DNA from 2 places in the Streptosporangium sp. H13245 genome. Region 1 is predicted to be linked to the other one. Evidence: predicted binding sites of a transcription regulator. Region 1 holds the regulator's gene; the other holds the start of a gene.
The links. Region 1 encodes HrcA, which represses chaperone genes, less so after heat shock. Its sites were predicted from a motif close to TTGGCACTCTCNNNNNGAGAGTGCCAA; they were not measured.
Positions count from the first base shown of each region.

Region 1 (14,358 bases):
GCGTCAGGAACATCTTCATCTGCTCCGGCGAGGTGTTCTGCGCCTCGTCCAGGATGATGTAGGCGTCGTTGAGCGTACGGCCGCGCATGTAGGCCAGGGGGGCGACCTCGATCGTGCCCGCGGCCATCAGCCTGGGGATCGAGTCGGGGTCGAGCATGTCGTGCAGCGCGTCGTAGAGCGGGCGCAGGTAGGGGTCGATCTTCTCGTAGAGCGTGCCCGGCAGGAAGCCCAGCCTCTCGCCCGCCTCGACGGCGGGGCGGGTGAGGATGATCCGGTTGACCTTCTTCTCCTGGAGGGCCTTCACGGCCTTCGCCATGGCGAGGTAGGTCTTGCCCGTGCCGGCCGGGCCGATGCCGAAGACGATGGTGAACTTGTCGATCGCGTCGACGTAACGCTTCTGGTTCACGGTCTTCGGGCGGATGGTCCGGCCCCGCGAGGAGATGATGTCCAGGGAGAGAACCTCGGCGGGCCTGTCGGAGGTCATCCGCAGCATGGCGATGCTGCGCTCGACCGCGTCGGCCGTGAGCTGCGCGCCCCCGCGGACGAGCTCGGACATCTCCTCGAAGAGCCGCACCACGGTGCTGCTCTCCTCGGGGCTGCCGGTGACGGTGATCTCGTTGCCCCGGACGTGGATGTCGGCGCGGAAGGCGCCCTCGATGACGCGCAACAGCTCGTCGCGCGAGCCCAGCAGGCTGACCATCGACTGATCGTCCGGAATAACCACCTTCGCCTGGATCCGGCTGGCACCCCGGGACCTCGGCGTCGTTCTGCTGGAATCGTTTGTCTCGGACATGAGCGGGCCTTACGGCCTGTTCGCCTCCAGATATAGGCGTGGAACTTCAACGCCATGCTATCCGCGATCGCCGGGATCGCGCCTACCGGTTTTCAGCCGGGCGGCCACCGCAGGTCGCGCCCGCCGATCACGTGTCCGTGCACGTGGAAGACGGTCTGACCGGCGCCGGGCCCGGTGTTGAACACCAGCCGGTAGCCGGACTCGGCGACCCCCTCCAGCAGGGCGACCTCGTGCGCCGCCCTGATCACCTCGTCGGCCAGGCCGTGGTCGGCCGCGGCCAGGGCCGCCGCGTCCCTGTGGTGCTCCTTGGGGACCACCAGCACGTGGGTCGGCGCCTGGGGGTTGACATCGCGGAAGGCCAGCGCGCGATCGGTCTCGTAGACGATCTCCGCGGGAATCTCCTTGGCCACGATCCTGCAGAACAGGCAGTCGGCTTCGCTCACCATGACAGGCACCATACCGCCGAGGACGTTGCGAATCGGTGATGGTTCCCGTCCGCAAACAAAGATCCGCCCGGATATGGTGGGTGTGCAAAACTTCAACCACGACAGCCCTTTGCGCACAGCAATATATGGCCGCCTGGCGAGGACACGACTGGGTCATGCCCCCTAATGAACCGGAAGAGCGTAAACCCTCTGGGAAGGCCAAGCGTCCCACTGATGTGACCACCGAGACCCTCGTGGCCGACAGGTCGCTCGGGGCGGTGCCCGTCGGATGGGATGCCGACATGGCCGTTACCGCGCTCTACAGCGCGCACTATCGGTCTCTTGTGCGTCTCGCCGTCTTACTCGTCCGCGATATGGCAACCGCGGAGGAGGTCGTGCAGGACGCGTTCGTCGCCATCCATGGCGCCTGGCGCCGACTGCGCGACACCGACAAGGCACTGGCCTACCTGCGACAGTCGGTCGTCAACCGATCACGTTCGGTGCTTCGGCACCGGGCGGTCGTCGAGAAGTACGCGCCCAAGGGCATGCCCGACGCGCCGAGCGCCGAGAACGGCGCGATCGGCGAGTTCGAGCGGTCCGCCGTCATCGAAGCGCTCCGCGGGCTGCCCGCACGCCAACGGGAGGCCCTGGTCCTGCGTTACTACGGAGACCTGTCCGAGGCGCAGATCGCCCACGCGATGGGCATCAGCAAAGGCGCGGTCAAGAGCCACACGGCTCGCGGCATGGCCGCCCTACGAACCTCACTGGAGCAACTGTCATGACCGACTCCCCGGATGAGTACGGCGAGCTGCTTCGCCGCGCGCTCAGCGCGGAGGCGAACTCGGTCGTTCCCTCCCCGGACGGGCTGGAGATAATCCGGGGCCGCATCGAGCGGCGCGGGCTCCGCTGGCTGGTGTGGTGGCGCGCGGGGGCCTCCGTCGCCGGCGCGGTTCTCGTCGCGGCGACCGTCGTCATGGTGGTTCCCCAGTTCCGCGAGCAGGTGATCCCCCGGGTGAGCACCGAAGGGGTCAACTTCACCGAGGCGACCCCTCCCGTCGACGGGTCGGCCACCTCGCGTCCCCCGGCGCCCGACCCGCAGCCGCCGTCCAACCACGCCCCGCTCCCGGCCGTCAGCAGGTCGGGTCCCGGTGCCACGATGCTCCCTCCGACGCCCACCACGTCCAGGAGCGCGACCTCCAGCGCGCGGCCGACCTCCAGGACCAACCCGGCGACGACGGTTCCCAAGCCCGCGGCGACGCCGACGCCCACCTGCCCCACCTCCCTCGACAGCCCCGACGCCGAGCCCAGCGGGGTCCCCGCGAGGTGTGAGGAGGTCGAGGCGACACCGACGCCGACGAGGACGCGGACGAGGCCACCGGCTCCCTCGGAGAGCCCGTGCTCGCCCGACGAGTGCGCGCCCTCGGACGACGTGTCGCCCCCCGTGCCGACGGAGGCGAGCACCCTCGCCCCGACCCCCATCCAGAGCTAGCGCGGTGACCGGTCACGGCGAGCCCTGACCGGTCCTCCTCGAAGGGTCTTCGCGGCAGGTGTTACCAGCGGCCGGTGCGCGTCTGGAGCACCGCCGCCGCGACGACCCCGGCCGTCGAGGTGCGCAGCACCGTCGGCCCGAGCAGCGCCGGTACGGCCTTGGCCTCGCGGAACGCGGCGATCTCCTCCCCGGACACCCCGCCCTCGGGGCCGACCACCACGACGATGTCGCCGCCCGCGGGGAGAGGCAGCCCGGACAGCGGCGCGGCGGCCTCCTCGTGCAGCACGACCCCCAGCGCCGCCGCCGACAGCAGGCCCGTCACCTTCGCGGTGGAGGCGAGCTCCGTCACCTCGGGCAGGTGGAAGCGGCGCGACTGCTTGCCCGCCTCGCGGGCCGTGGAGCGCCAGCGGGCCAGCGCCCTGGCCGCCCGCTCGCCCTTCCACTGGGTGACGCACCTGGCCGCGGACCAGGGAACGATCACGTCGACCCCCGCCTCGGTCATCATCTCCACGGCCAGCTCGCCCCGGTCGCCCTTGGGCAGGCCCTGGACCACGACCAGGCGCGGTGACGGCGCGGGCACGTCGTGGCGGCGCAGCACCTCGACCCGGAGCGAGTCCTTGCCCGCCTCGATCACCACGCACTCGGCGACGGAGCCCGCCCCGTCGGTCAGGTCGAGCCGCTCGCCCGCCCGCAGCCGCCGTACGGCCGCCGCGTGGCGTCCCTCGGGACCGCCGAAGACGAACTCCGGCCTGGCCAGGTCGCCGGGCTCGGCCAGGAAGACCGGGACGGTCATGGGCCGTCGGGGCGGACCGCGCCGGGGTGCCGCGACCGGGAACGGGCCGGGACGACGCGCGAAGCCGAACGTCCCGGCCGGGAGCGGGCCGCGTCAGCGGCCATTGAAGGCGTCCCGCAGGCGGGAGAAGAAGCTCTGCTGCCCGGGGGCGAACTTGCCCGGCGGGCGCTCCTCGCCGCGGAGCCTGGCGAGCTCCTTCAGGAGGTCCTCCTGCTCGGTGTCGAGGCGGGAGGGGGTCTCCACGTTCACGTGGATGAGCAGGTCGCCCCGGCCCGTTTCGTTCAGCCGCTGCACGCCCCGCCCGTAGAGCGGGATCGTCTGCCCCGACTGCGTGCCGGGGCGGATGTCGAGCTCCTCGGCGCCGTCGAGCGTCTCCATGGTCAGGATGGTGCCGAGCGCGGCGGCGGTCATCGGGATCTGCACGGTGCAGTGCAGGTCGTCGCCGCGCCTCTCGAAGATCTCGTGGGGACGCTCGACGATCTCCAGGAACAGGTCTCCGGGCGGGCCTCCACCCGGGCCGATCTCCCCCTCGCCGGCGAGCTGGATGTGGGTGCCGTCCTCGACCCCGGCCGGGATGCGGACCTTGATGGTCCGCCGGGTGCGGACCCTGCCGTCGCCGGAGCACTCCTGGCAGGGGTTGCGGATGATCGATCCGAAGCCGCCGCACTGGGGGCAGGGCCGGGAGGTCATGACCTGGCCGAGGAAGGACCGGGTGACCTGGGACACCTCGCCACGGCCGTGACACATGTCACAGGTGTCGGGGTGGGTGCCCGCCGCGGCGCCGGAGCCCGTGCAGACCTCGCAGACCACGGCGGTGTCGACGACCAGCTCGCGGGTGGTGCCGAAGCCCGACTCGCGCAGGTCGAGCTCGACCCTGATGGTGGCGTTGCGCCCTCGGCGGGCCCGGGAGCGGGGACCTCGCCCGCCGCCGCCACCGGCCGCGCCGAAGAAGGCGTCCATGATGTCGCTGAACGGGAACCCGGCGCCGAAGCCCCCGGCCCCCGCGGCCCCGCCCGAGGCGAACGGGTCGGCGCCCATGTCGTACATCTGTCGCTTGCCGGAGTCGGACAGGACCTCGTAGGCCTGCGTGATCTCCTTGAAGCGCTCCTGGGTCTCGGGGTCGGGGTTGACGTCGGGATGCAGCTCGCGCGCCAGGCGGCGGTACGCCTTCTTGATCTCCTCCGCACTGGCGTCGCGGCGCACCCCGAGGGTGCCGTAGTAGTCGCTCTTAGCCACTTTTCGTTGACCTCTTATGATGCAGCCAGGATCTGGCTGACGTAGCGTGCCACCGCGCGCACCGCGCCCATCGTGACCGGGTAGTCCATTCGCGTCGGGCCCAGCACACCGAGCCGGGCCAGTTGCTTGTCCCCAGAACCGTATCCGGCGGCGACGATGGACGTGCCCTGGAGTCCGGTGTAGGGGTTCTCCGATCCGATCCGCACGGTCAGCGCGGAAAGGTCGGAGGTCTCACCGAGCAGTCGCATGAGCACGACCTGCTCTTCCAGGGCCTCCAGCACGTCGCGGAGCCCGACGGTGAAGTCGGCTCCCGCGAGGTTGGCGGCCCCGGCAAAAACGATCTTCTCATCATGCCTGTCCACCAGGGACTCAAGCAGTACGGACAGGATAGTGGCCGCGAGCGGCCGGTCCTCCGTGGGCAGCCGCTCCGGCAGGTCGGCGACCCTGTCGGGGACGCTGGTGAGCCCGCATCCGTCGAGGGAGGCGTTGAGCATCGCGCGCAGATGGGCCACGCGCTGCTCGTCGACGACGTTGGTCAGCTCGACCACGCGCTGCTCGACCCTGCCGGTGTTGGTGATCAGCACGAACATCAGCCGGCGCTCGCTCAGCGGCACCAGCTCGACGTGCCTGACCGTCGAGTGGGTCAGCGTCGGATACTGCACCACGGCGACCTGCCGGGTGAGCTGGGCCAGCAGCCGCACCGTCCGCATGACGACGTCGTCGATGTCCACCGCGCCCGCGAGAAAGCTCTCGATGGCCTTGCGTTCCGCGCTCGACAGGGGTTTCACCTGCGAGAGCCGGTCGACGAAGAGCCGGTAGCCCTTGTCGGTGGGCACCCGGCCGGCGCTGGTGTGGGGCTGGGCGATGTAGCCCTGCTCCTCCAGAACCGCCATGTCGTTGCGGATCGTCGCCGGGGACACCCCCAGGTTGTGCCGGTCCGCGAGAGCTTTCGAACCCACCGGCTCGTTGGTGGACACGTAGTCCTCGACGATGGCGCGGAGCACGGCGAGCTTGCGGTCGTCGACCAACGTGGTCACCTCCCTGCCTGCGTTCAGAGGGAAACACGAGGTTTGGCACTCTGTGTTCCCGAGTGCCAAGTGTACGGCCCCGTCGCGGAAGGCGCGATAAGCAAGAGCTGCGGATGATGACGGCAAGCCGTTGTCAAGTCAACTGCTATCGCGATCCAAGCGACACCCACCACAATTTGGTCATGTCCAACGATTTCGGTTCTTATCCGGGCGACGCCTCCCGCGGCCCCGGTCACGGCGGCCCCCAGCAGCCGCCGTATGGCCAACAGCAGTACGGCCAGCAGCAGTACGGCCAGCAGCCCCCCTCGTACGGTTACGCCCCTCCCGGCTACGGCGCCCCGCAGGGACCGCCGCCGCCCAGCGGGAAGATCAAGCCGAGCATCGGATGGATCGTCGGTGTCTGGCTGCTCGCCCTGGTCAGCATCATCATCGGCGTCGGCGGCTTCGCCGGCGGCCTCGTCGGCGCGGTCACCGACGCGGCCCCGACGAAGACGTTCGCCCCCGGCGAGGCCGCGACGGTCGCGATCGACCCGGCGGACAAGCCCGCGATCTACGTCGCCACCGGCGGGCCCACCCAGTTCGGGTGCACGCTGAAGGGCGGCACGGGCACGCCCCGCCTGCAGAAGCCCGACATCCAGCAGACCGTCGCGGGATCCGACGGCGTCACCTGGGAGATGGGCCTGCGGGTCGGCGTGGACCAGGCGGGCGACTACCAGGTCCAGTGCTCCGCCGACCCCGCGGAGGGCACGACCTTCGGCGTGGGCAAGGAACTGGCCGCCGACTCGCTGGTGGGCGGGGTGGCCGCCCTGTTCGTGATCCCCGGTATCGGGTTCCTGCTCGCCATCGTCGTGACGATCGTCGTGATGGTGAAGCGGAGCGGCGCCCGCAAGCGCCAGGCCGCCGCGGTGCCGGTGGGGCAGTGGGGACAGCCGGGACCCTACGGCAGGTGACGGTGGTGTTTGCTAGCGTCCCACCTGATCCCCGGCGAGAGAGGGTGGGCGGTCGGTGATGTACGAGCGTGACGTTCTGGCGGGAGACTGGCGGCGCCCCCGCAGGGGGACGATCCCCCAGGTTCCCGCGGAGCTCGACCTGGTCGTCGAGGACGCCGACGGCGGCTTCTGCGGCGCCGTGGTGGCCTGCGACAAGGAGGCCGTCACCCTGGAGGACCGCTTCGGGCGCCGGCGGGTGTTCCCGCTGGAGCCGGCCGCGTTCCTCCTGGAGGGCAAGGTGGTGACGCTCGTACGGCCCGCCGCCGCGCCGCGCGGCCCCCGGCGGAGCGCGTCGGGCTCCATCGCGGTGGAGGGCCTGCGGGCCCAGGTCGCCAAGGAGAGCCGGATCTACGTGGAGGGCGTGCACGACGCCGCGCTCGTGGAGAAGGTCTGGGGGCACGACCTGCGGGTCGAGGGCGTGGTCGTGGAGTACCTGGAGGGGGTCGACCACCTGCCCTCGATCGTCGAGGAGTTCGGCCCGGGGCCGGAGCGGCGGCTGGGCGTGCTCGTCGACCACCTGGTCCCCGGTTCCAAGGAGAGCCGGATCGCCGCGCAGATCTCCTCACCGCACGTGCTGATCGTCGGGCACCCGTTCGTGGACGTCTGGCAGGCGGTCAGGCCGCGCGTGCTCAAGATCCCTTCCTGGCCGTCGGTGCCACGCGGCGTGCCCTGGAAGGAGGGCGTCGTCGCCGCGCTGGGCTGGAATATGGAGCCCGCCGCCGCATGGCGCCGCATTCTCGGATCGGTCACGACATATGCCGATCTGGAACCCGAGCTCCTCGGCCCCGTCGAGGAATTAATCGACTTCGTGACGGTTCCCGGCGAGGATGGCTAGGCCGTCAACCCATCAGGAGGGGACATGAGCGAGAACCCCGAGGACCCACCGGGCGACGACCGGACACGGCGTATCGGTGACCCCCCTCCCGGCCATACCCGGCCGGGTCAGAGCCCCCCGCCCCCGCCCCCGGGGTACGGCCAGCCCGGCCCGCCCGGCCAGGGCTACGGCCACCCGGGACCGGGCTACGGGCCTCCCGGCCAGGGCTACGGGCAGCCGGGCCAGGGCTACGGGGGCTACCCGCCGCCCGCCTCCCCGTACGACGCGGGCGGCTACCAGAGCGGCCACCAGGGGGGTTACCAGCCCGGATACCCCGGCTACGACGCGTACGGCGCGCCGCAGGGGTACGGCTACCAGGTCCCGCCGGGGACGTACGGCCCGAGGCCGGGCAGCGACGACACCACCATGTCGATGCTCGCCCACCTGCTGGGCCTGCTGACCTCCTTCGTCGGGCCGCTGGTGCTCTATCTGGCGAAGAAGGACGAGTCGCCCTACGTGCGCGACCAGTCCGCCGAGGCGCTCAACTTCCAGCTCACGGTGCTGATCGTCTACGTCGTCTCCTGGGTCCTGGCGTTCGTGCTCATCGGTTTCGTGCTGATGTTCTTCCTCTGGATCGGATCGATCATCATGTCGATCGTCGCCGCGGTGGCGGCCAACCGGGGAGAGAGATACCGCTACCCGATGAACATCCGCTTCGTCAGCTGACCCGCCCGAGAGTCCCTCAGGTGAGGTCGCGGACCAGCGCGTCGGCCAGCAGGCGGCCGCGCAGGGTGAGCACCGCGCGGCCCGCCTTGAACGACTCCACCTCCAGCAGGCCGTCGGCCAGCGCGCGGGCGACCACCGGGGGGCGTTCCAGCTCCCCGAGCGGGAAGCCCCTGGCGAGCCGCAGCTCCAGCATCAGCCGCTCCACCGCCCTGTCCCGCGGGCCCAGCACCTCGCGCGCGTGCGCGGGCGAGGTGCCCGCGGCCAGGCGCTGGGCGTAGGCGGCGGGGTGCTTGACGTTCCACCAGCGGGTGCCGCCGACGTGGCTGTGCGCCCCGGGGCCGACGCCCCACCAGTCGCCGCCGGTCCAGTAGAGGAGGTTGTGGCGGCAGCGCCCGGCCTCCGAGGTCGCCCAGTTGGACACCTCGTACCACTCGAACCCCGCCTCGGCCAGCATGGCGTCGGCGATCAGGTAGCGGTCGGCCGCCACGTCGTCGTCGGGCATCGGCAGCTCGCCGCGCCTGATCCTGGCGGCCAGCCTCGTCCCGTCCTCGACGATCAGCGAGTACGCGGAGACGTGGTCGGGTCCCGCCTCGATCGCCGCGGCCAGTGACGCGCGCCAGTCGTCGTCGCTCTCCCCCGGCGTGCTGTAGATCAGGTCGAGGTTGACGTGGTCGAACCCCGCCTCCCGCGCCTCCCGTACGGCCCGCGCGGGCCGGCCGGGGGTGTGGCGGCGGTCCAGCACCTGGAGCACGTGCTCGCGTGCGCTCTGCATCCCGAAGCTCATCCGGTTGAACCCGCCCGCGCGCAGCTCCGCCAGGTAGGCGGGGTCCACCGACTCGGGGTTGGCCTCGGTGCTCACCTCCGCGCCGGGGGCGAGCCCGAACTCCTCCTCGATCGCCCCCAGGATCCGTACGAGGTCTCCGGCGGGAAGCAGGGTGGGGGTTCCCCCGCCGAAGAACACGGTCTCGACGGGGAGGCGCGCGGCGCCGAGGTTGGCCCGTGCCCGCCGCACCTCGTCGACGGCGGTGTCCGCGTAGTCCTTCTGCGACGCGCCGGGGCCGAGCTCGGACGCCGTGTAGGTGTTGAAGTCGCAGTAACCGCACCGGGTCACGCAGAAGGGGACGTGGACGTAGAAACCGAAGGGCCGCTCGCCGAGCCCGGCGAGCGCGCTCTCCGGGAGCTCGCCCGAGGCGGGCGCGGGATCCCCGTCGGGAAGTGTGGATGGCACGCCCCAAGTCTGCCGCTTCCTCCGCGATGCCCGGTACGCCGAGGATCAGGTACGCCGAGGATCAGGCGACCAGGGACGCCGACCGGCTGGAACGCCTGCTCGGGGACACCGACCGGCTCGAAGTGATGGAACCCCCGCCCGGGGGTCAGATCTCGTGCTCGTCCCGCACCGGCAGGTCGTACCGCCGGGCGAGGGGGTTCCACAGCCTCAGGAAGCCCTTCTTGGCCGTGGTCGCCTCGCCGGAGAAGGCGAGCCCCCGCCGGTAGTCGTCGTCGCCGCTCCAGGCGCGGTCGCACCCGGCCTCCTGGCGGGTCGCCCAGGCGAGGAACGCCTCGTCGGCGTCGAGCGAGGCGGTGAGGGCCCTGGTGAGGCGCTCCTTGACCGCGTCGCCGCCGTCGAGCGCACCGACCCCCAGCGCCCTGACCTGGACCACCTGCTCGCGGCGGGCGGCGGTGATCCGCTGGAGCGTGGCGAGCCCGGTGGCGGTGCCCTCGCAGGAACGCAGCTGGTCGAGGGCCGAGCCGAGGCCCGACCTGGAGCCGCCGCTGTCGGCGAGCAGGGCGTCGAGGACCCTGGCCTGGGTCTCGGCGTCCCCGGGCCCCTGTGGGACCCGCGCGACCCGCCCGGCAGGGGGCGTCCCGGTCTCGGCCTCCGCCCGGTCACCGCTCGCCGCCGTCCGGATGCCGCCCGCCACGGACGTGCCGCCGTCTCTCAGGGTGAGCCAGAAGGCCCCCGCGGCGACCGTCATCACCGCGAAGAGCGTGGCCAGCGCGACCGGCGGCCAGACCTTGCGGTCCTCGCGGGGCGGCCGGTCGCGGCCCCGCGACGGTGCCGGAGCCCAGCCTCCCGGCGTGGGCGGCCGGGGCCGCTCGTCCGGCGGGAGATGCTGCTGCCAGTCGGCGGGGTCCTGCCGCCACTCCCCGGGCGGGATCCGGCTCCCGCCCGGGGGAACGGGCTGGGCCGGTGGGGACTGGCTCACCGGGGGCTGCCCCCCCGTCGGCGCCCCACACCTGGGGCATCGCGGCAGCCCGCTCACAGGGGTGCCACACCGGTTGCAGAACGCCTGCTGCTCCATGCCTTACCAAGTTAGTCGAAGCATCCCGCCGCCCACCGGTCAAAACGCCGTTGGCCGTTGACGGCCAGATCACGCAGGTCTACGATCCGGGGAAACTTAAAGGAAAGTTTCCTATAAGTTACTATTCCAAGCAGTGGAGAAGCCCGTGCAGAGACTCCTCCGTAAAGTGATCGCGGCAGCCCTCGCCGCGGGTCTCGCGGCGGTGGCCGTTCCGGCCCCGGCCCAGGCCCAGACCCCCCAGGGACACGGTGACCGCTACAAGCGGGTCGCCTACTTCATCCAGTGGGGCGTCTACGGTCGCAACTACCACGTCAAGGACATGGAGACCAGCGGCGCCGCCGCCAAGCTGACTCACATCAACTACGCCTTCGGCTTCGTCAACGCCGAGGGCACCTGCTACTCCCCCGACCCGTGGGCCGACTGGCAGCGCCCGGTGCCCGCCGAGCAGAGCGTGGACGGCGTCGCCGACGAGGCGGGCCAGGCGCTGAACGGCAACCTGAACCAGCTGAAGAAGCTCAAGGCCAAGCACCCCGGCCTCAAGGCGCTGATCTCCCTCGGCGGCTGGACCGGCTCGAAGTACTTCTCCGACGCGGTGCTCACCCCCGAGAGCCGCGCCAAGCTGGCCGCCTCCTGCATCGACGTGTGGCTCAAGGGCAACCTGCCCGGCACCGCCCCCGGCACCGGCGCGGGCGTGTTCGACGGCATCGACCTCGACTGGGAGTGGCCCGGCTCCTCCGGCGAGGTCGGCAACGTCATCCGTCCCGAGGACAAGCGGAACTTCACCCTGTTCGTCACCGAGATCCGCCGCCAGATGAACGAGTTCGACCGGCGTACCGAGCTGACCGCCTTCCTGCCCGCCGCCGCCGCGAAGATCGACGCGGGCTTCGAGGTCCGCGACGTCTTCAAGCAGCTCACCTTCGCCACCGTCCAGGGCTACGACCTGCACGGCCCGTGGGAGACCGTCACCGGCCACAACGGGAACCTGTTCAACGACCGCCGCGACCCCAACCCGGTGAAGTACAGCGTGGACCAGACCGTCCGCGACTACATCACGCGCGGCGCCCCCGCCAAGAAGATCGTGGTGGGCGTGCCGTCGTACGGCCAGGGCTGGACCGGCGTCACCGGCGGGAAGAACGGCCTGTACGGGACCTCCACCGGCCCGGCTCCCGGCACCTTCGCCGCGGGGACCGAGGACTACAAGGTCCTCGTGAACAAGCCCGGCAAGCGCTACCGCGACCTGCTGACCGGGTCGGTGTGGCTCTACGACGGTAACGAGTTCTGGTCCTACGACGACCCGGCCTCGCTGCTCCAGAAGGCGGCCTACATCCGCCTGAAGGGCCTCGGCGGCTCGATGATGTGGTCCATCGACCAGGACGACAACAAGGCGTCGCTCACCTCGGCGCTCTACAGCGTCCTGCGCTGAGCGACCCCCTCATACCGGGCGAGGCCGCAGGATCTGGGTCACCAGCGGCCTCGCCCGCACGTTTTACAACCGCCCCCGGCGGCTACTTCTTGGGCTTGTCCGTGGAGGACTCGGTGGACAGCGCGGCGACGAACGCCTCCTGGGGCACCTCGACGCGGCCGACCATCTTCATCCGCTTCTTGCCCTCCTTCTGCTTCTCCAGCAGCTTGCGCTTGCGGGAGATGTCGCCGCCGTAGCACTTGGCGAGGACGTCCTTGCGGATGGCGCGGATGTTCTCACGGGCGATGACCCGGGCGCCGATCGCCGCCTGGATCGGCACCTCGAACTGCTGCCTGGGGATGAGCTCGCGCAGCTTCTTGGCCATCTCGACCCCGTAGGCGTACGACTTCTCCCGGTGGACGATCGCGCTGAAGGCGTCCACGGCCTCGCCCTGGAGCAGGATGTCGACCTTGACCAGGTCCGACTCCTGCTCGCCCGAGGGCTCGTAGTCCAGCGAGGCGTAGCCGCGCGTACGGGACTTGAGCTGGTCGAAGAAGTCGAAGATGATCTCGCCGAGCGGCATGGTGTAGCGGATCTCGACGCGGTCCTCGGACAGGTAGTCCATGCCCTGCAGGTTGCCCCGGCGGTTCTGGCACAGCTCCATGATGGCGCCGATGAACTCCGAGGGGACGAGCACGGTCGTCTTGACCATCGGCTCGTAGACCTTCTCCACCTTGCCGGTGGGGAACTCCGAGGGGTTGGTGACGACGACCTCCTTGCCGTCCTCCATGATCACCCGGTAGACCACGTTGGGCGCGGTCGAGATGAGCGAGAGGTTGAACTCGCGCTCCAGCCGCTCGCGGACGATCTCCATGTGGAGCAGGCCGAGGAAGCCGCAGCGGAATCCGAAGCCCAGGGCCGCGGAGGTCTCCGGCTCGTAGTCCAGGGCGGCGTCGTTGAGCTGGAGCTTGTCCAGCGCCTCGCGAAGGTCGGGGTAGTCGTCCCCGTCGATGGGATACAGGCCAGAGAAGACCATGGGCTTGGGGTGCTCGTACCCGCTGAGCGCCTTGGCGGCCGGACGCGTCACGGAGGTCACCGTGTCGCCGACCCGCGACTGGCGGACGTCCTTCACACCGGTGATCAGGTAGCCCACCTCGCCGACGCCGAGCCCCTGGTCGGCGATCTTCGGCTCGGGCGAGATGACGCCGATCTCCAGCGTCTCGTGGGCCGCGGTGGTGGACATCATCAGGATGCGCTCGCGCTTGCCCAGGTGGCCGTCCATGACCCGGACGTACGTGATCACGCCCCGGTAGGTGTCGTACACCGAGTCGAAGATCAGCGCGCGGGCGGGCGCGTCGGCGTCGCCGACCGGGGCGGGGATGTTCGCCACCACGTGGTCCAGCAGCTCGCGGACGCCCACGCCGGTCTTGCCGGAGACCCTCAGCACGTCCTCCGGCTCGCAGCCGATGAGGTGGGCGATCTCCGCGGCGTACTTCTCCGGCTGGGCGGCGGGCAGGTCGATCTTGTTGAGCACCGGGATGATCGTCATGTCGTTGTTCATGGCCAGGTAGAGGTTGGCCAGCGTCTGCGCCTCGATGCCCTGCGCGGCGTCGACCAGCAGGATCGCGCCCTCACACGCCTGGAGCGACCGGGAGACCTCGTAGGTGAAGTCGACGTGCCCGGGGGTGTCGATCATGTTGAGGACGTAGTCGGCGTCGCCGACCCGCCACGGGAGCCTGACCGCCTGCGACTTGATCGTGATGCCGCGCTCGCGCTCGATGTCCATCCGGTCGAGGTACTGAGCGCGCATGGAACGGTCGTCGACCACTCCGGTGATCTGCAGCATCCGGTCGGCGAGCGTCGACTTGCCATGGTCGATATGCGCGATGATGCAGAAGTTGCGGAGCACAGCGGGGTCGGTCTGGCCAGGCTGAATGCGCACCGGGGTCCGTTTCAACAGATTGATGACGATCACACGGCTGGCATGCCAGCCGTCTTCCATGGTGACATGTCCGGGTGATTGCCCGGACCAGAGCACGGCGCGGCCTGCGGTTCCTCGCTATGGTGGCGGCCCTGCTCCTCGCGCTTCCAGGGGTGGCCGTGGCCACCCTCACCCTGCAGTTTACCGGGACACCCGCCCCCTGGGCGAAGACGACCGGCCACGACGCCCTGTGGCTGGGCCACGCGTGGGTCGACGGCCGCAAGACGGCCGACGACGTGCGTACCCTCGCCACCCGGCTGAGGAAGACCGGGATCAAGGACGTGTACGTCCATTCCGGCCCGTTCGATCCGGACGGGACACTACCCGTCGGCAAATACCCGAAGGCGGCCGACTTCCTGAAGTGGTGGCGCGAGGAACT
Region 1 covers NZ_JBSZKT010000015.1:91,564-105,921, forward strand. Annotated here, with positions in the region: gene ACW9TB_RS22410 (PhoH family protein) at 1-793, opposite strand, end outside; gene ACW9TB_RS22415 (histidine triad nucleotide-binding protein) at 886-1,236, opposite strand; gene ACW9TB_RS22420 (SigE family RNA polymerase sigma factor) at 1,521-2,000, shown strand; gene ACW9TB_RS22425 (hypothetical protein) at 1,997-2,707, shown strand; gene ACW9TB_RS22430 (16S rRNA (uracil(1498)-N(3))-methyltransferase) at 2,769-3,500, opposite strand; gene dnaJ (molecular chaperone DnaJ) at 3,594-4,736, opposite strand; gene hrcA (heat-inducible transcriptional repressor HrcA) at 4,751-5,764, opposite strand; gene ACW9TB_RS22445 (hypothetical protein) at 5,947-6,714, shown strand; gene ACW9TB_RS22450 (DUF3097 domain-containing protein) at 6,773-7,588, shown strand; gene ACW9TB_RS22455 (DUF4870 domain-containing protein) at 7,613-8,293, shown strand; gene hemW (radical SAM family heme chaperone HemW) at 8,310-9,521, opposite strand; gene ACW9TB_RS22465 (hypothetical protein) at 9,667-10,500, opposite strand; gene ACW9TB_RS22470 (glycoside hydrolase family 18 protein) at 10,742-12,019, shown strand; gene lepA (translation elongation factor 4) at 12,102-13,940, opposite strand; gene ACW9TB_RS22480 (glycoside hydrolase family 18 protein) at 14,015-14,358, shown strand, end outside.

Region 2 (14,358 bases), on a different contig from region 1:
GGGCCCCCGGGGGTCCTGGAGCTCCTCACCTCGATCGCCGACGCCGTCGAGAGCGAGGCGCGGGGCTGATCGGGTGACCACGCGCTCCGGCCGAGAGGGCTCTCGCCGAGAGCGTCATCCGGGCAGGTCCCGCCGCCACCCCCTCGGAGCGGCTCCCGGCTCGTCGCCAGGACGCGCAGCTCCGGCGGGTCATCCGGGCAGGTCCGGCCACCCCTGGGAACGCCCGTTCAGGTCTCTCGGGAACACCCGTTCAGGTCAGGTCTTTCGGGAACACCCGCTCAGGCGGGTTCGCCCGCCCCCGCCCGGGGGCGGGCGCCCATGGTGACCAGCAGTCCTCCGACGGCGAGCCCGATCAGGGCGGGGACCATGAGGAACGCCCGCTGGGTGCCGAACCCGTCGGCGAGCGCGCCCAGCAGGAACGGCCCGATCCCCACCGCGAGCCCGGCGAAGATCGAGGCCATGGCCGACGCGCGGTCCCGCCGCCCGCCGGAGGCGGCCAGCACCCGCGACAGTGCCATCGGGAAGTGCAGCGACACCCCCAGCCCCGACACGGCCAGGCCCGCGTAGGAGAAGACCGGGTTCACGCTCAGCCAGAAGATCGCCCACCCGGCGGCCGTGACCAGCAGGGCGCCGAGGAACAGCACGGTCGGGGGCACCCGCAGGGCCAGCCACGCCCCGGCCAGCCGCCCGGCCGCCATCCCGGCGGTGAACGCCGCGACCGCGGTCGCGGCCACCGCCGCGGGCAGCCCGGTCTGGTCGGAGAAGAGCTTGGCCGCCCACAGGTTGAAGCAGAACTCCATCGCCACGCAGCAGAACAGCACGGCCGAGGCCAGGTAGAACCGCCAGCCGAAGCGGGCCTCGCCCCCCGTGCCCGCACCGCCGGTGGTGTCCCCGGGCTCGGGAATCCGTACGCGTCCCATGGTGAGCGCGAGCAGCACGGTCAGCACGGGGGGCACCAGCAGCGCGGCCCGCCAGCCGAGGGTGCTCTGCGCGGCGGCGCTGACCACGAACGGGACCCCGATGCCGACGATCACGCAGACGGCGTTGGCCTCGCTGATCGCCGCCGGGCCCGCGCTGCCGTGCCGGTCGTCGAGCGCAGCCATGGCCGAGTACAGGGTGATCGAGGCCATCCCGCTGGCGACGCCGTACCCGAGGAGGGTGACCGGGAGCGCGGTGCCGGCCGCGACCAGGAGGACGCCCGCGTTCATCCCGGCCATGCCGGTCCAGATGACGGCACGGCGGCCGATCCTCCCGGTCAGCCAGGGCAGGACGAGGCCGGTGATGATCCCGCCGACGGCCATCGCGGTCCCGTGCAGCCCGGCGACCGCCTGGGACACGCCCTGGTCGAGGCGGAGCAGCGGGAGCGCGGCGCTGAGGCCGTACAGGTAGGTGGCGAAGACGCCGAGCTGAAGATAGATCAGCCAGGTCGCGCGGTCGCGGATCAGCCGGACGGGCGCGATCGCGGTCAACTCGGTTCTCCCCGTACGCCAGAAAAAGTGAAATAGCCGCAAAAACTATCTCATACAGGTCTAAAGCTATTTAGTGAGTCAAGCCATCACCCGAGGGCGTCGAGCTGCTCGGCGAACCACCGGTGCGGAGGGAGGGCGGTCGCCGCGGCGGCCAGCAGGACGCCCCTCCTGGCGCGCTCGTCCGAGGGCATCGTCAGGCCCTCGTGCAGCGCGGCGGCCGTGGCCGAGACGTCGTAGGGGTTGACCGTGAGCGCGTGCTCGCCCAGCTCGGCGGCGGCCCCCGCCTCCCGCGACAGCACCAGCGCGCTGTGCGGAGACAGGATCGGCCCCTCCTTGGCCACCAGGTTCATGCCGTCGCGGATCGGGTTGACGAGCAGCACGTCGGCCAGCCGGTAGGCGGCCAGCGAGCGCGGGTAGTCGTCGTCGACGTTGAGGATCAGCGGGTCCCAGTCCTCGGTGGCGTACTCGTCCTCGATCTCCTCGGCGCAGCGCTGCACCGCCGCGGTGTACTCGCGGTACTCGGGCAGGTCGTGCCGGGACGGGTAGGCGAAGGCGAGGTGGGTGACCCGGCCGTGCCACTCCGGGTGGGCCGCGAGGAACTGCTTGTAGGCGACCAGGCCCCGCACGATGTTCTTCGACAGCTCCGTCCTGTCGATCCGCACGATCAGCCTGCGGTCGCCCACCTGGGCACGGAGCGCGGCCATGTGCGACTCCACGTCGGGCTCGGACGCCCGGGTCCAGAGCGCCTTGCCGTCCACGCCCAGGCTGTGGGTGCCGATCCGGGTGGTCCTGCCCTGGTGGGTGACCGTACGCTCCGCGCGGTCGACCCGCGCGCCGAGCACCGTCTCGCAGCAGTCCATGAACGCCCCGCCCCAGCGGTCGGTGAGGAAGCCCGCGTGGTCGGCGCCCAGGATGCCTTCGAGGAGCTCGGTCGCCACGTCGTCGGGGAGCAGGCTGAAGTATTCGGGCGGGGCCCACGGCGTGTGCGAGAAGTGCGCCACCCGCAGGTCGGGCCGCTCCCCCCTGAGCATGGCCGGGACCAGGCTCAGGTGGTAGTCCTGCACCATCACCCGCGCCCCGTGCGAGCCCTCCTCGGCCAGCGCCATCGCGAAGGCCTCGTTGTAGGCCTGGTACGACTCCCACTCCCTGCGGAACCTGGCGTCGAAGAACGGCCTGTTGGGGGTGTCGTAGAGGAGGTGGTGGACGAACCAGAGGGTGGAGTTGGCGACCGCGTTGTAGGCGCGGTGGAAGGTCGCCGGGGGGATGTGGAGCATCCGCACCGCCCCGGTGTCGTAGCCCGCCTGGTCGATCCTGCCGCCGGGCGCCAGCCGTACGGCGCCGCGGTCGCCGTCGGACAGCGCCGCGCAGACCCACAGGACGTTGAGGTCCTTCGCGACCTCCGACAGGCCGGAGACCAGGCCGCCACCTCCCCTGCGCATGGACAGCGAGCCGTCCTCGGAGAGGGTGAAGGAGACGGGGCCGCGGTTGGAGGCCACCAGGATCGCGCTCATGAGATCCCTTCACTGGCTAGGGACACGCCTGTCCTGAAGGTTAACCGGCACCTCACCGGGCTGTCCTCGCTCTTCAGGTCAACGAAAGAATGGCGTTCATCGAATTGTGTCAGCTCTTGTCAGCAGGTGAAGTGATGAGCCCCGCTGTATCCCTCTTTTTGTGGCGGGGAGGGAGGGACACCGTCCGAGGTCCCGACCATAGGATGTCCAACGACCGTGACCGCTGATGGGGGCCTGTGATGGCGCTGGACGAGACGACCGAGGACCTGGCCCGATCGGCCGCCCAGGGAGACCACCGCGCGCTCGGTGAGCTGCTGAAGCGGATCGAGCCCGCCGTGCTCAGGCACTGCGGCCGGATCCTCCCCTTCCGGCAGGACGCCGAGGAGGCATGCCAGGACACCCTGCTCGCGGTGGCGCGCAACATCGGCCGCTTCGAGGGGCGTGCCCGGTTCAGCACCTGGCTGCACATCGTGACCGCCAACTGCGCCAGGACCACCTACCGCTCGCTGAAGCGCCGCGCCGCCGAGCAGAGCTCGGACGAGCTGCCGCTGCAGAAGCCGGACGTCGCCCGGGTGAGCGTGATCGCCGGGTCCCGGCTCGACCTGCTCGACGCGATGGAGGCGCTGGAGGCCGAGAAGCCCGAGCTGGCCCAGGCGCTGGTGCTGCGCGACATCTGCCAGCTCGACTACAACGAGGTGGCCGAGCAGCTCAAGATCCCGCTGGGCACCGCCAAGTCACGCATCCACCAGGCGCGCAAGTACGTCCAGGGAGCCCTGGGCGACGCCTACGGCTTCTGATCCTTTCCGAGGATCCTTTCCGAGACGGGACCCGTGCGCGGCCCGGGAAAGCGGGGCCGATCGGCCGGTGGGCACCCTCCGCGTGGCGTACGGTCCCGGTGGCCTCACCTGATTTAAGGTGGCGTTGCCCGCATCGCGTGACCAAGCGATGACATGTGGTGATCCCCCTCGCGCTTCGCAGGCAGAGGTCGAGGAGAGCCCGCATGTTCCGCAGACACGTCGTCGTCACGGGATGCGCCCTGATCTTCACCGCACTCGCCCTGGCCGCCGTACCGGCGGGTGCCGGACGCGAGGTGGACGCACAAGCCCCGCCCGCCGTCGCGGGCGCGTCGGTGGCGCGGCAGCCGCCGCCCGGCATGTTGGAGGCGATCGAGCGGGGCCTGGGGCTGACCCCTGTCCAGGCCCAGGCGCGGCTGCTCAACGAGATCCGCCTGAGCCCGATCGCGGCACGGCTGGGCAGGAGGCTCGGCCATCGTTTTGGCGGAGCCTGGCTCCGGGGAAACAGCGCGCACACCCTGGTGGTGGCCACCACCGCTCCCGCCGACATCCCCGCGATCCTCGAAGCGGGAGCCCTGGCCGAGGTCGTCCCCAGGTCGCTGGAGCGGCTCGCCGCGATCAAACAGAAGATCGACGACGCCCTGCCCCCGAAGCCGCTCGTGTCGAGCGCGCGCTTCGTCGACGTGAAGAGCAACAAGGTGGTCGTCCTCTCCCCGAAACCCGAGAACGCCCAGAACTTCGTCGAGAGCGCGGGCGTGGACACGGGCGCGGTGGTCGTGCTGCCCTCCACCGAGGTTCCGCTGCCCCTGCACGACCTGGTGGGCGGCAACGCCTACTACATCGGCGTCGTCAGCCGCTGCTCGATCGGTTTCCCCGTGATCAGGGGCACTCACAACGGCTTCGTCAGCGCCGGGCACTGCGGCAGGCCGGGCGACGCCACGACCGGCTACAACCGGGTCGTCCAGGGTGTCTTCCAGGGCTCCTCCTTCCCGGGCGACGACTACTCCTGGATCGAGACCAACGCCCACTGGGCGGCGACCCCGGCGGTGGACAACGGCGCGGGCGGCACCGTTCCCGTCGCGGGCGCCCGCATCGCCATCGAGGGGGCCTCGATCTGCCGGTCCGGATCCACCACCGACTGGCACTGCGGCCTCGTCCAGCAGCGCGACGCCAGCGTCACCTATCCCCAGGGCACCGTCTTCGGCCTGACCCGGACCAACGTCTGCGCCGAACCCGGCGACTCCGGCGGCGCCTTCATCTCCGTCGACCAGGCCCAGGGGGTCACCTCCGGCGGCTCGGGCAACTGCGGCCAGGGCGGCACCACCTACTTCCAGCCGGTCGGCGAGATCCTCACCGCCTACGGCCTGGACCTGAGGACCACCGCGGGCAACCCGCCGCCACCGGTCACGGGCACCTGCACCGGCTTCCCGTACACCCGGAGCGGCACCCTGGCCACCGGCCGGTCCGTCTACCGGCCGGGCGGCCGGTACTACGCGTCGACCGTCACGGGTCTTCACACCGCCTGCCTGGACGCCGGTGACGGCACCGACTTCGACCTGTACCTGCAGAAGTGGAGCGGCGGGAGCTGGCTGATCGTCGCCACCTCCGACGGCGCGGGTCCCGACGAGAGGATCTCCTACACCGGTACGGCCGGTTACTACCGCTACCGGGTGCTCGCAGCGACCGGTTCCGGCCCCTACACCCTGGGGTACAGGACACCGTGACCCGTCCTCGCGACCTGGGCCCCGAACCCGCCGGTTCCGCTGGATAACACGTCAAGTCTCGCCCAGTGAGACAAGAGGTCAGGAGGACGGCGGGGCGAGGTAGAGTGCTTAGGACCTGCGCGTCAGGTTTCCAACTGAATATTTGCTCATCCAGAGGGGTGGAGGGACCGGCCCTGCGAAGCCCCGGCAACCATCCCGGTTCAAGACTCGTGATCTGAACGAGGTCGGCCGGGACAGGTGCCAATTCCGGTCTGTGACCAGGGTGGTCCGCAGACGAAGATGAGGGAAAGGCCTCGCTTCATGGCGCTCGCAACCACTGAGAACACCTCCTCCTCCGCTCGTGCCGACGACCGGCGCTTCGGCCCCGCCGTGGCCCTGTCCTGCCGGGAGTGCGGTGCCCGCTACGACCTCGGTCCCGACTTCGCCTGTACGGAGTGTTTCGGGCCCCTTGAGATCGCGTACGACTTCGGGCGTGTGACCCGGGAGCGGATCGCCGAGGGGCCGACCAACATCTGGCGCTACCGCTCGCTGCTGCCCGTCCCCGCGGACGTGGCCTCCAAGCCCAACATGGCGCCCGGCTGGACCAAGCTCGTCAACGCCGGAAACCTCGCCCGCGAGCTGGGCATCCGCTCCCTGCACGTGAAGGACGACTCCGGCAACCCCACGCACTCCTTCAAGGACCGCGTGGTGGCTATCGCCGTCGAGGCGGCCAGAAACTTCGGTTTCCACACCCTCTCCTGCTCCTCCACCGGCAACCTGGCCGGTGCCGTGACCGCCGCCGCCGCGCGGGCCGGGCTGGACGCCTGCGTCTTCATCCCCTCCGACCTCGAACAGGCAAAGATCGTCATGGCCTCCGTGTACGGCGGCAGGCTCATCGGCATCGAGGGCACGTACGACGACGTGAACCGCTTCTGCTCCGAGCTCATCGGCGACGAGCTGGGCGACCAGTGGGGCTTCGTCAACGTCAACCTCCGGCCCTACTACGCGGAGGGGTCCAAGACGCTGGCCTACGAGATCGCCGAGCAGCTCGGCTGGCGCGTCCCCGACCAGATCGTCATCCCGGTCGCGTCGGGCTCGCAGCTCACGAAGGTCGACAAGGGCTTCAAGGAGCTGATCGCGCTCGGCCTCGTCGAGGACAAGCCCTACAAGATCTTCGCGGCCCAGGCCGAGGGGTGCTCCCCGGTCTCCGCCGCCTACAAGGCGGGCCACGACGTGATCCGCCCGGTCAAGCCGGACACGATCGCCAAGTCGCTGGCGATCGGCAACCCGGCCGACGGCCCGTACGTCCTGGACATCGCCCGCCGCACCGGCGGCGCGGTCGAGGACGTCACCGACGCCGAGATCGTCGACGCGATCCGGCTGCTGGCCAGGACCGAGGGCATCTTCGCCGAGACCGCGGGAGGCGTCGTCGTCGGGGTGCTGCGCAAGCTGGTCGCCTCGGGCACGCTCGACCCCGACGCCGAGACCGTGGTCCTCAACACCGGCGACGGTCTCAAGACCCTCGACGCGGTAGCCGCGGAGGCACGCCCGACCGCGGTGATTCGGCCTTCTCTTGACGCATTCCGTGCGGCTATCGCCTAGAAATCGTGAAAGGTACTGAATTATGAGCGTTTCTGTGCGGATTCCGACGATTCTCCGGACTTACACCGATGGTGCCGCCGAGGTGAACGGAGAGGGGGAGACCCTGCGCGATGTTCTTCAGAAGCTCGACGCGGACTTCCCGGGGATCGGTGCCCGGATTCTTGATGAAGCGGGAAAGATCCGACGTTTTGTCAACGTCTATGTGGGGGATGAGGACGTCCGTTTTGTTGACAACCTCGACACGGCCACGCCCCCCGGCGTTCAGGTCTCCATCATCCCGGCGGTGGCCGGAGGCTGATTCTCCCGCCCTCGCGCGGCCCTGACCGCGCCGCCCCGCCCCCTGTGGGCTCGCGACTTCACGGCACCCACCCGGCTCCGGCCGGGTGGGTGCCGTGTTTTATGACACAAGCTCATATTTGTGGCGCGGATGAATAACGTGACCCTTAACTAACTAATAGTGATGGTGAAACTCTGCTCTCGTACAGAAAGCTCTAGTAAAGAGGTAGTTTGGTGCTTGACTCTGTTGCCCTACCGCTTCCCACAGGTATGGTCGGAACGATCGACGGAGCGAAGTCCGCCCCGGAGATTGAGGACTTCGCGAGAGGAATGGGCGTCGTCCTATAAGACCAGTAAGAGGAGTCGCAAGTGGCGCAGGGCACCGTCAAATGGTTCAACGCGGACAAGGGCTACGGCTTCATCGCGGTAGACGGTGGTAAGGATGTGTTCGTCCATTACTCCGCGATCATGATGGATGGCTACCGTGCCCTCGAGCAGGGCCAGCGGGTCGAGTTCGAGATCACCCAGGGTCAGAAGGGCCCCCAGGCGGAGTCCGTCCGGGCGGTCTGACGTAGCCGTTACGTGAATTCGCAGGGAAGAGCCGGTGGATCCCGAGGTATCGCAGTCCGCTGGATCCTGACCGCCTAGGCCCGGCTCGCCCCCCAACCGGCGAGCCGGGCCTTCGCGTTGCACGGGGCGCGCCGAGGTCGCCCAGGGCGTACGGGCGCGCGGGGGAAGAGAGTGCCGGGCGCGGCACGGGACCCGTCGTGACGACACGAACCCCCGAGGTGGCGCGGGCCGCGCGCCGACGATGACATGCCGCGTACGCCGACGTGACGCGGGATCTACGGTGGCATGACGCGGAGCTGAAGCCCCCTCCGCCCGCGGCCCAGGTCAACGGATCGTGGCTTGCACTCGTTGGGGTAGAGTGCTAAACAGATTGTTGGCACTCGCGCATAGAGAGTGCCAATCCTGGATCGAGGCGATGGGGCCCGCCGAACGGAGTCGTGGGCCCACATGCCGTCGCGGGCGTCGGCTCGGTCCGGTGTAAGCCACCCTGTCTCTGGGAGGTCTAGCCGTATGGCAGCCAAGATGATCGCGTTTAACGAGGACGCCAGGCGCGGTCTCGAGCGTGGCATGAACCAGCTCGCGGACGCCGTCAAGGTGACCCTCGGCCCCAAGGGCCGCAACGTCGTTCTGGAGAAGAAGTGGGGCGCCCCCACCATCACCAACGACGGTGTCTCCATCGCCAAGGAGATCGAGCTCGAAGACCCGTGGGAGAAGATCGGGGCCGAGCTCGTCAAGGAAGTCGCCAAGAAGACCGACGACGTCGCTGGTGACGGCACCACCACCGCCACCGTGCTCGCTCAGGCTCTCGTACGCGAGGGTCTCCGCAACGTCGCCGCCGGCGCCAACCCGATGTCCCTGAAGAAGGGCATCGAGGCCGCCGTCGAGCGCGTGTCGGAGGAGCTGTCCAAGCTCGCCAAGGACGTGGAGACGAAGGCGCAGATCGCCTCCACGGCGTCCATCTCCGCGGGTGACCCGCAGATCGGCGAGATGATCGCCGAGGCGATGGACAAGGTCGGCAAGGAAGGCGTCATCACCGTCGAGGAGAGCAACACCTTCGGTCTTGAGCTTGAGCTCACCGAGGGCATGCGCTTCGACAAGGGCCTCATCTCGATGTACTTCGTCACCGACCCGGAGCGTATGGAGGCCGTCCTCGACGACCCGTACATCCTGGTCGTCAACTCCAAGGTGTCCGCCAACAAGGACCTGCTCCCGGTTCTCGACAAGGTCGTGCAGGCCGGCAAGCCGCTGCTGATCATCGCCGAGGACGTCGAGGGCGAGGCCCTGGCCACCCTGGTCGTCAACAAGATCCGTGGCCTGTTCCGGTCGGTCGCGGTGAAGGCGCCGGGCTTCGGTGACCGCCGCAAGGCCATGCTGGGTGACATCGGCATCCTGACCGGTGCCCAGGTCATCAGCGAGGACCTCGGCCTGAAGCTGGAGTCCACCACCCTGGACCAGCTCGGCCGGGCCCGCCAGGTCATCGTCACCAAGGACGAGACCACCATCGTCGACGGTGCCGGTGACGCCGACCAGATCGCCGGCCGGGTCAACCAGATCCGCGCCGAGATCGACAACACCGACTCCGACTACGACCGCGAGAAGCTCCAGGAGCGTCTGGCCAAGCTGGCCGGCGGCGTGGCCGTCATCAAGGCCGGCGCGGCGACCGAGGTCGAGCTCAAGGAGCGCAAGCACCGCATCGAGGACGCCGTTCGCAACGCGAAGGCGGCCGTCGAGGAGGGCATCGTCCCCGGCGGTGGCGTGGCGCTGCTGCAGGCCGGCGCCAAGGCGTTCGACAAGCTGGAGCTCTTCGGCGACGAGGCCACCGGTGCCGCGATCGTCCGCAAGGCTCTGGAGGAGCCGCTGAAGCAGATCGCCGTCAACGCCGGCCTTGAGGGCGGCGTCGTGGTGGAGAAGGTGCGCAACCTTCCCGCGGGCGAGGGCCTCAACGCGGCCACCGGCGAGTACGTCAACCTGTTCGAGACGGGCATCATCGACCCGGCCAAGGTGACGCGCTCGGCGCTGCAGAACGCCGCCTCCATCGCGGCGCTGTTCCTCACCACCGAGGCTGTCATCGCCGAGAAGCCCGAGAAGGCCGGAGCCGCCCCCGCCATGCCCGGCGGCGGCGACATGGACTTCTAAGTCCACGCGCTTTCGAAAAAGAGGCGACCCCGAAGTGCCGGGGCCGCCTCTTTTTGTGTCCTGGTCTCCGCGCGCCCGGCCGTACGCGGCCCCGAGGTCAGCCGAGCTGCGCGGGGAGCGGCCTGGAGTGCAGGACGGTGAGGGAGGTGACCGCGCGGGTCAGGACCACGTAGAGGCGGGCCAGGCCCCGGGGTTCCGCGTCGACGATGTCGGCGGGCTCGGAGACGATCACGTGGTCGTACTCCAGTCCCTTGGCCAGGGAGGCCGGGATGACCAGGAGGCGGTGGTCGTCGACCGTGTCGGGGCTCAGCACCCGGTGCTCCAGGTGGGCGAGGGCCTTGGACGCCGCGCTCACCGAGGCGTCGGGGACGATGACGCCGATCGACCCCTCGCGGGCGAGCGCCTCCTCGGCGGCGCGGGCCAGTGCCTCGGCCAGGTCGGGTGCCGGGCGCACCGACAGCGAGCCCGCGCCGGGTCGCAGCGACCGGGGGGCGGCCAGGTCCGGGGCGACGGAGGGCAGCAGCCTGGCCGCGTAGTCGAGGACCTCGCGGGGCACCCGGAATCCGAGGGTCAGCTCGGTGACCGCGCCGTCCTCGAAGCCGAGATGGGTCAGGACCTCCGTCCAGGAGCGGGCGGACCAGGGCGTGGTGCCCTGCGCGAGGTCGCCCAGCACGGTGGCCGAGCCGGTGCGGCAGCGCCGCCCCAGGGCCCGCAGCTGCATGGCCGACAGGTCCTGGGCCTCGTCCACGACCAGGTGGCCCAGCGGGACGGTCCGTTCGATCATGTCGGCCAGCTCGTCCATCAGCGCGCCGTCGGCCGCCGACCACCTGGCCGAGCGGAAGGACTTGGCGGGCTTCGCCCACAGCAGCAGCGACTGCTCCTCGGCCGTGAGGTCGTCCTTGGCGGCGGCGGCGAGGAAGGCGGGGTCGCTGAACAGCCGGTGGAGCACCTGCTGCGGGGTCAGCTTGGGCCAGACCGCGTCCACGAGCTGCTTGACCGGTTTGGACCTGGCCACCGCGTCCTGCACCCGGTCGTCGGGTGACTCGCCGCGCTGTTCCATCCGGACGAGCACCAGGTGGGCGAGGCGCTGGGCGAGCGTGGCGCGCCCCGGGCCGTAGCGGGTGGTGCCGCGCAGCGCGGCGACGATCTCGCGGACCTCGTGGTCGGCCACCCGGTAGCGGTTGATCCCCTTGGTGAACAGCACGCCCTCGGTGGGCTTGACGACGTGCATCCACAGGGCGCGCCCGAGCACGGGGACGATCCGCGCGTCGCCCTTGATCGTGCCGATGGCGGGATCCTCCGGGGCGGAGTGGTCGCCGAGGATCCCGGCGGCCGTGGTCTGGTCGACCTTGACCTCGCCCAGGGCGGGGAGCACGGAGGAGATGTAGGAGAGGAACGCCCGGTTCGGGCCGACGATCATCACGCCCGAGCGGGCGAGCCGCTCGCGGTGGGTGAAGAGCAGGTACGCCGCCCGGTGCAGGCCGACGGCGGTCTTCCCGGTGCCGGGGGCGCCCTGGACGCACACCGTCTGTCCCAGGTCCGAGCGGACGATCTCGTCCTGGTCGGGCTGGATCGTCGCGACGATGTCGCGCATCGGCCCCGAGCGCGGGCGCTCGATCTCCTCGGTGAGGATCCTGCTCTGGGCGAGGGCGGCACCGCCCTGGTCGAGGCGCTCGTCCTCGTAGGCGGTCAGGTCGCCGCCCCGGTAGCCGAACCTGCGGCGCAGGGCGACGCGCATCGGGTCGGACGGGCTGGCCTGGTAGAAGGCCCGCGAGACCGGGGCCCGCCAGTCGATGACCAGGGGGCGGCTGCTGTCGTCGTGGACGTGCCTGCGCCCGACGTAGACCGTACCGGGAAGGTCGTCTCCCGCCTGGCGGTCGAGGCGGCCGAAGAACAGGGGGGTGCCGGAGTGGTCGGCGAGCGCCTCGACGCGCTGGTCCAGCAGCGCCTGGAGGATCTGCTGGGAGACCCAGTCTCCGGCGGCGTCGGAGGAGAGGGAGCGGGCGTGTTCGCGCATCGCGCGCAGCGCCGCCCTGGAGACGGCCAGATGCTCGCGCTCGGCGGCGAGGATCCGGGCGGTGTCGTCGGTTATGTCGGGGGCCAATTGATGTGCGGGCACGCTGAAGCGCCTCCCATTCGATAAACGGAGGTGGTGGTCATCGGGCAGCGAATCGACCAGCTTAGCGGTGGTCCTCCCGCGTCTCAAAAGGATTAACGGCGGACTGGGACGCGGCGGTCGCGGGTATCCCAATGATCGTGCGGATCTCTCCTGTCATACCGGCCGTCGCGAATCTTCTCCTGGCCGCGCTCTGGGGGCTTTCCGTGTTCGCGGGCTGGGGGTTCGAGGCCTTCTGCTCCGATCCCGGCTGCGCGGACAGGCTGGACGGGGTGGTCGGAGTGTCGTCCCTGTTCGCGGCCGTCGCGGCCTGCTGCACGGCGGGCGCTCTGCTGGCGCCGGTGACGCGCGGCGACAAAAATCGTTTTACCGTTCTGATGACCGCCGCGGTGGTCGCCTGGGTGATCGCGGAGGGCATTCTCTTCGCCGGAGGCCTGATCGTTCGGTAACCACGCTGACACCCTCTGTAATTCTCCATGGAAATGGCGAAAAAGCGTGGCGAACATGGTGACTCCCACAGATCATGGGGGTATGTCGCCAGTGGCCTCTAGGCCTAGCGAGGGGGTGGTTTGTTTGTCGAAAGCCCGCGGGATTTCGTGGACCTGACACAAATTGACGACGTGTTCGCCATGTGGGGTCATTCTCCGGCGAGCACGTCGTCCGCGTCGATGATCTGATACGCGTACCCCTGCTCGGCCAGGAACCGCTGCCGGTGCGCCGCGAAATCCTGGTCCACGGTGTCACGGCTGACCACCGAGTAGAACCGTGCCCCGCCCCCGTCCGCCTTCGGCCGCAGCACCCGGCCCAGCCGCTGCGCCTCCTCCTGCCGGGACCCGAAGGTGCCCGACACCTGGATGGCCACCGCCGCCTCCGGCAGGTCGATGGAGAAGTTGGCGACCTTGGAAACGACCAGGACCTGGATCTCCTTGTCGCGGAACGCCTGGAAGAGCCGCTCCCGCTCCTTGATCTTCGTCTCTCCCTTGATCACCGGCGCGTTCAGGTGCTCGCCGAGCTCGTCGAGCTGGTCGATGTACTGCCCGATGACCAGCACCTGCTCGTCCAGGTGCCGCCTGACCAGCGCCTCGGTCACCCGCGTCTTGGACGGCGTGGTCGCGCAGAACCGGTAGCGCTCCTCGGACTCGGCCATCGCGTAGGCCAGCCGCTCCTCGTCGGTCAGCGTCACCCGCACCTCGACGCAGTCGGCCGGGGCGATCCAGCCCTGGTTCTCCATCTCCTTCCACGGCGCGTCGTACCGCTTGGGGCCGATCAGGGAGAACACGTCGCCCTCCCTGCCGTCCTCGCGCACGAGCGTCGCGGTCAGGCCCACCCGCCGCCTGGCCTGCAGGTCGGCGGTCATCCGGAAGATCGGCGCGGGCAGCAGGTGCACCTCGTCGTAGACGACCAGGCCCCAGTCGCGGGCGTCGAACAGCTCCAGGTGCCGGTAGACGCCCTGCCTGCGGGTCGTCATCACCTGGTACGTGGCGATGGTGACGGGCCGGATCTCCTTCTTCGTACCGGTGTACTCGCCGATCTCGTCCTCGGTCAGCGAGGTCCGCTTGAGCAGCTCCTGCTTCCACTGGTGCGCGGAGACCGTGTTGGTCACCAGGATCAGCGTCGTCGCCTTGGCCTGCGCCATCGCCGCCGCGCCCACGATCGTCTTGCCCGCCCCGCAGGGGAGCACGACCACGCCGGAGCCGCCGTGCCAGAACGCCTCGGCGGCCTCCCGCTGGTAGGCGCGCAGCTCCCAGCCGTCCTCGGTGAGCGCGATCGGGTGGTGCTCGCCGTCGACGTATCCGGCCAGGTCCTCGGCGGGCCAGCCCAGCTTGAGCAGGTGCTGCTTGATGTTGCCGCGCTCGCTCGGGTGCACCGCCACGCCGTCGTCGCCCAGGCGCTCGCCCAGCAGCGGCTGGATCTTCTTGGCGCGCAGGACCTCCTCCAGCACGGCCCTGTCGGTGCTGGTCAGGATGAGCCCGTGGACGGGGTTCTTCTCCAGGCGGAGCCTGCCGTAGCGCGACATCGTCTCGGCGACGTCGACCAGCAGCGCGTGCGGCACGGGATAGCGGCTGTGGGCGATCAGCGCGTCGATCACCTGCTCGGCGTCGTGCCCGGCGGCCCGCGCGTTCCACAGCGCCAGGGGGGTGATCCGGTAGGTGTGCACGTGCTCGGGGGCGCGTTCCAGCT
Region 2 covers NZ_JBSZKT010000011.1:23,855-38,212, forward strand. Annotated here, with positions in the region: gene otsB (trehalose-phosphatase) at 1-69, shown strand, start outside; gene ACW9TB_RS18965 (MFS transporter) at 279-1,469, opposite strand; gene ACW9TB_RS18970 (alpha,alpha-trehalose-phosphate synthase (UDP-forming)) at 1,556-2,980, opposite strand; gene ACW9TB_RS18975 (RNA polymerase sigma factor) at 3,220-3,777, shown strand; gene ACW9TB_RS18980 (S1 family peptidase) at 3,981-5,498, shown strand; SAM riboswitch class I at 5,642-5,784, shown strand; gene thrC (threonine synthase) at 5,799-7,079, shown strand; gene ACW9TB_RS18990 (MoaD/ThiS family protein) at 7,102-7,377, shown strand; gene ACW9TB_RS18995 (cold-shock protein) at 7,725-7,925, shown strand; gene groL (chaperonin GroEL) at 8,436-10,061, shown strand; gene ACW9TB_RS19005 (HelD family protein) at 10,159-12,180, opposite strand; gene ACW9TB_RS19010 (hypothetical protein) at 12,312-12,626, shown strand; gene ACW9TB_RS19015 (DNA repair helicase XPB) at 12,815-14,358, opposite strand, start outside.
Region 2: a site for HrcA is predicted at 8,299-8,325, ahead of groL (chaperonin GroEL). Genes of this name have one in related genera too.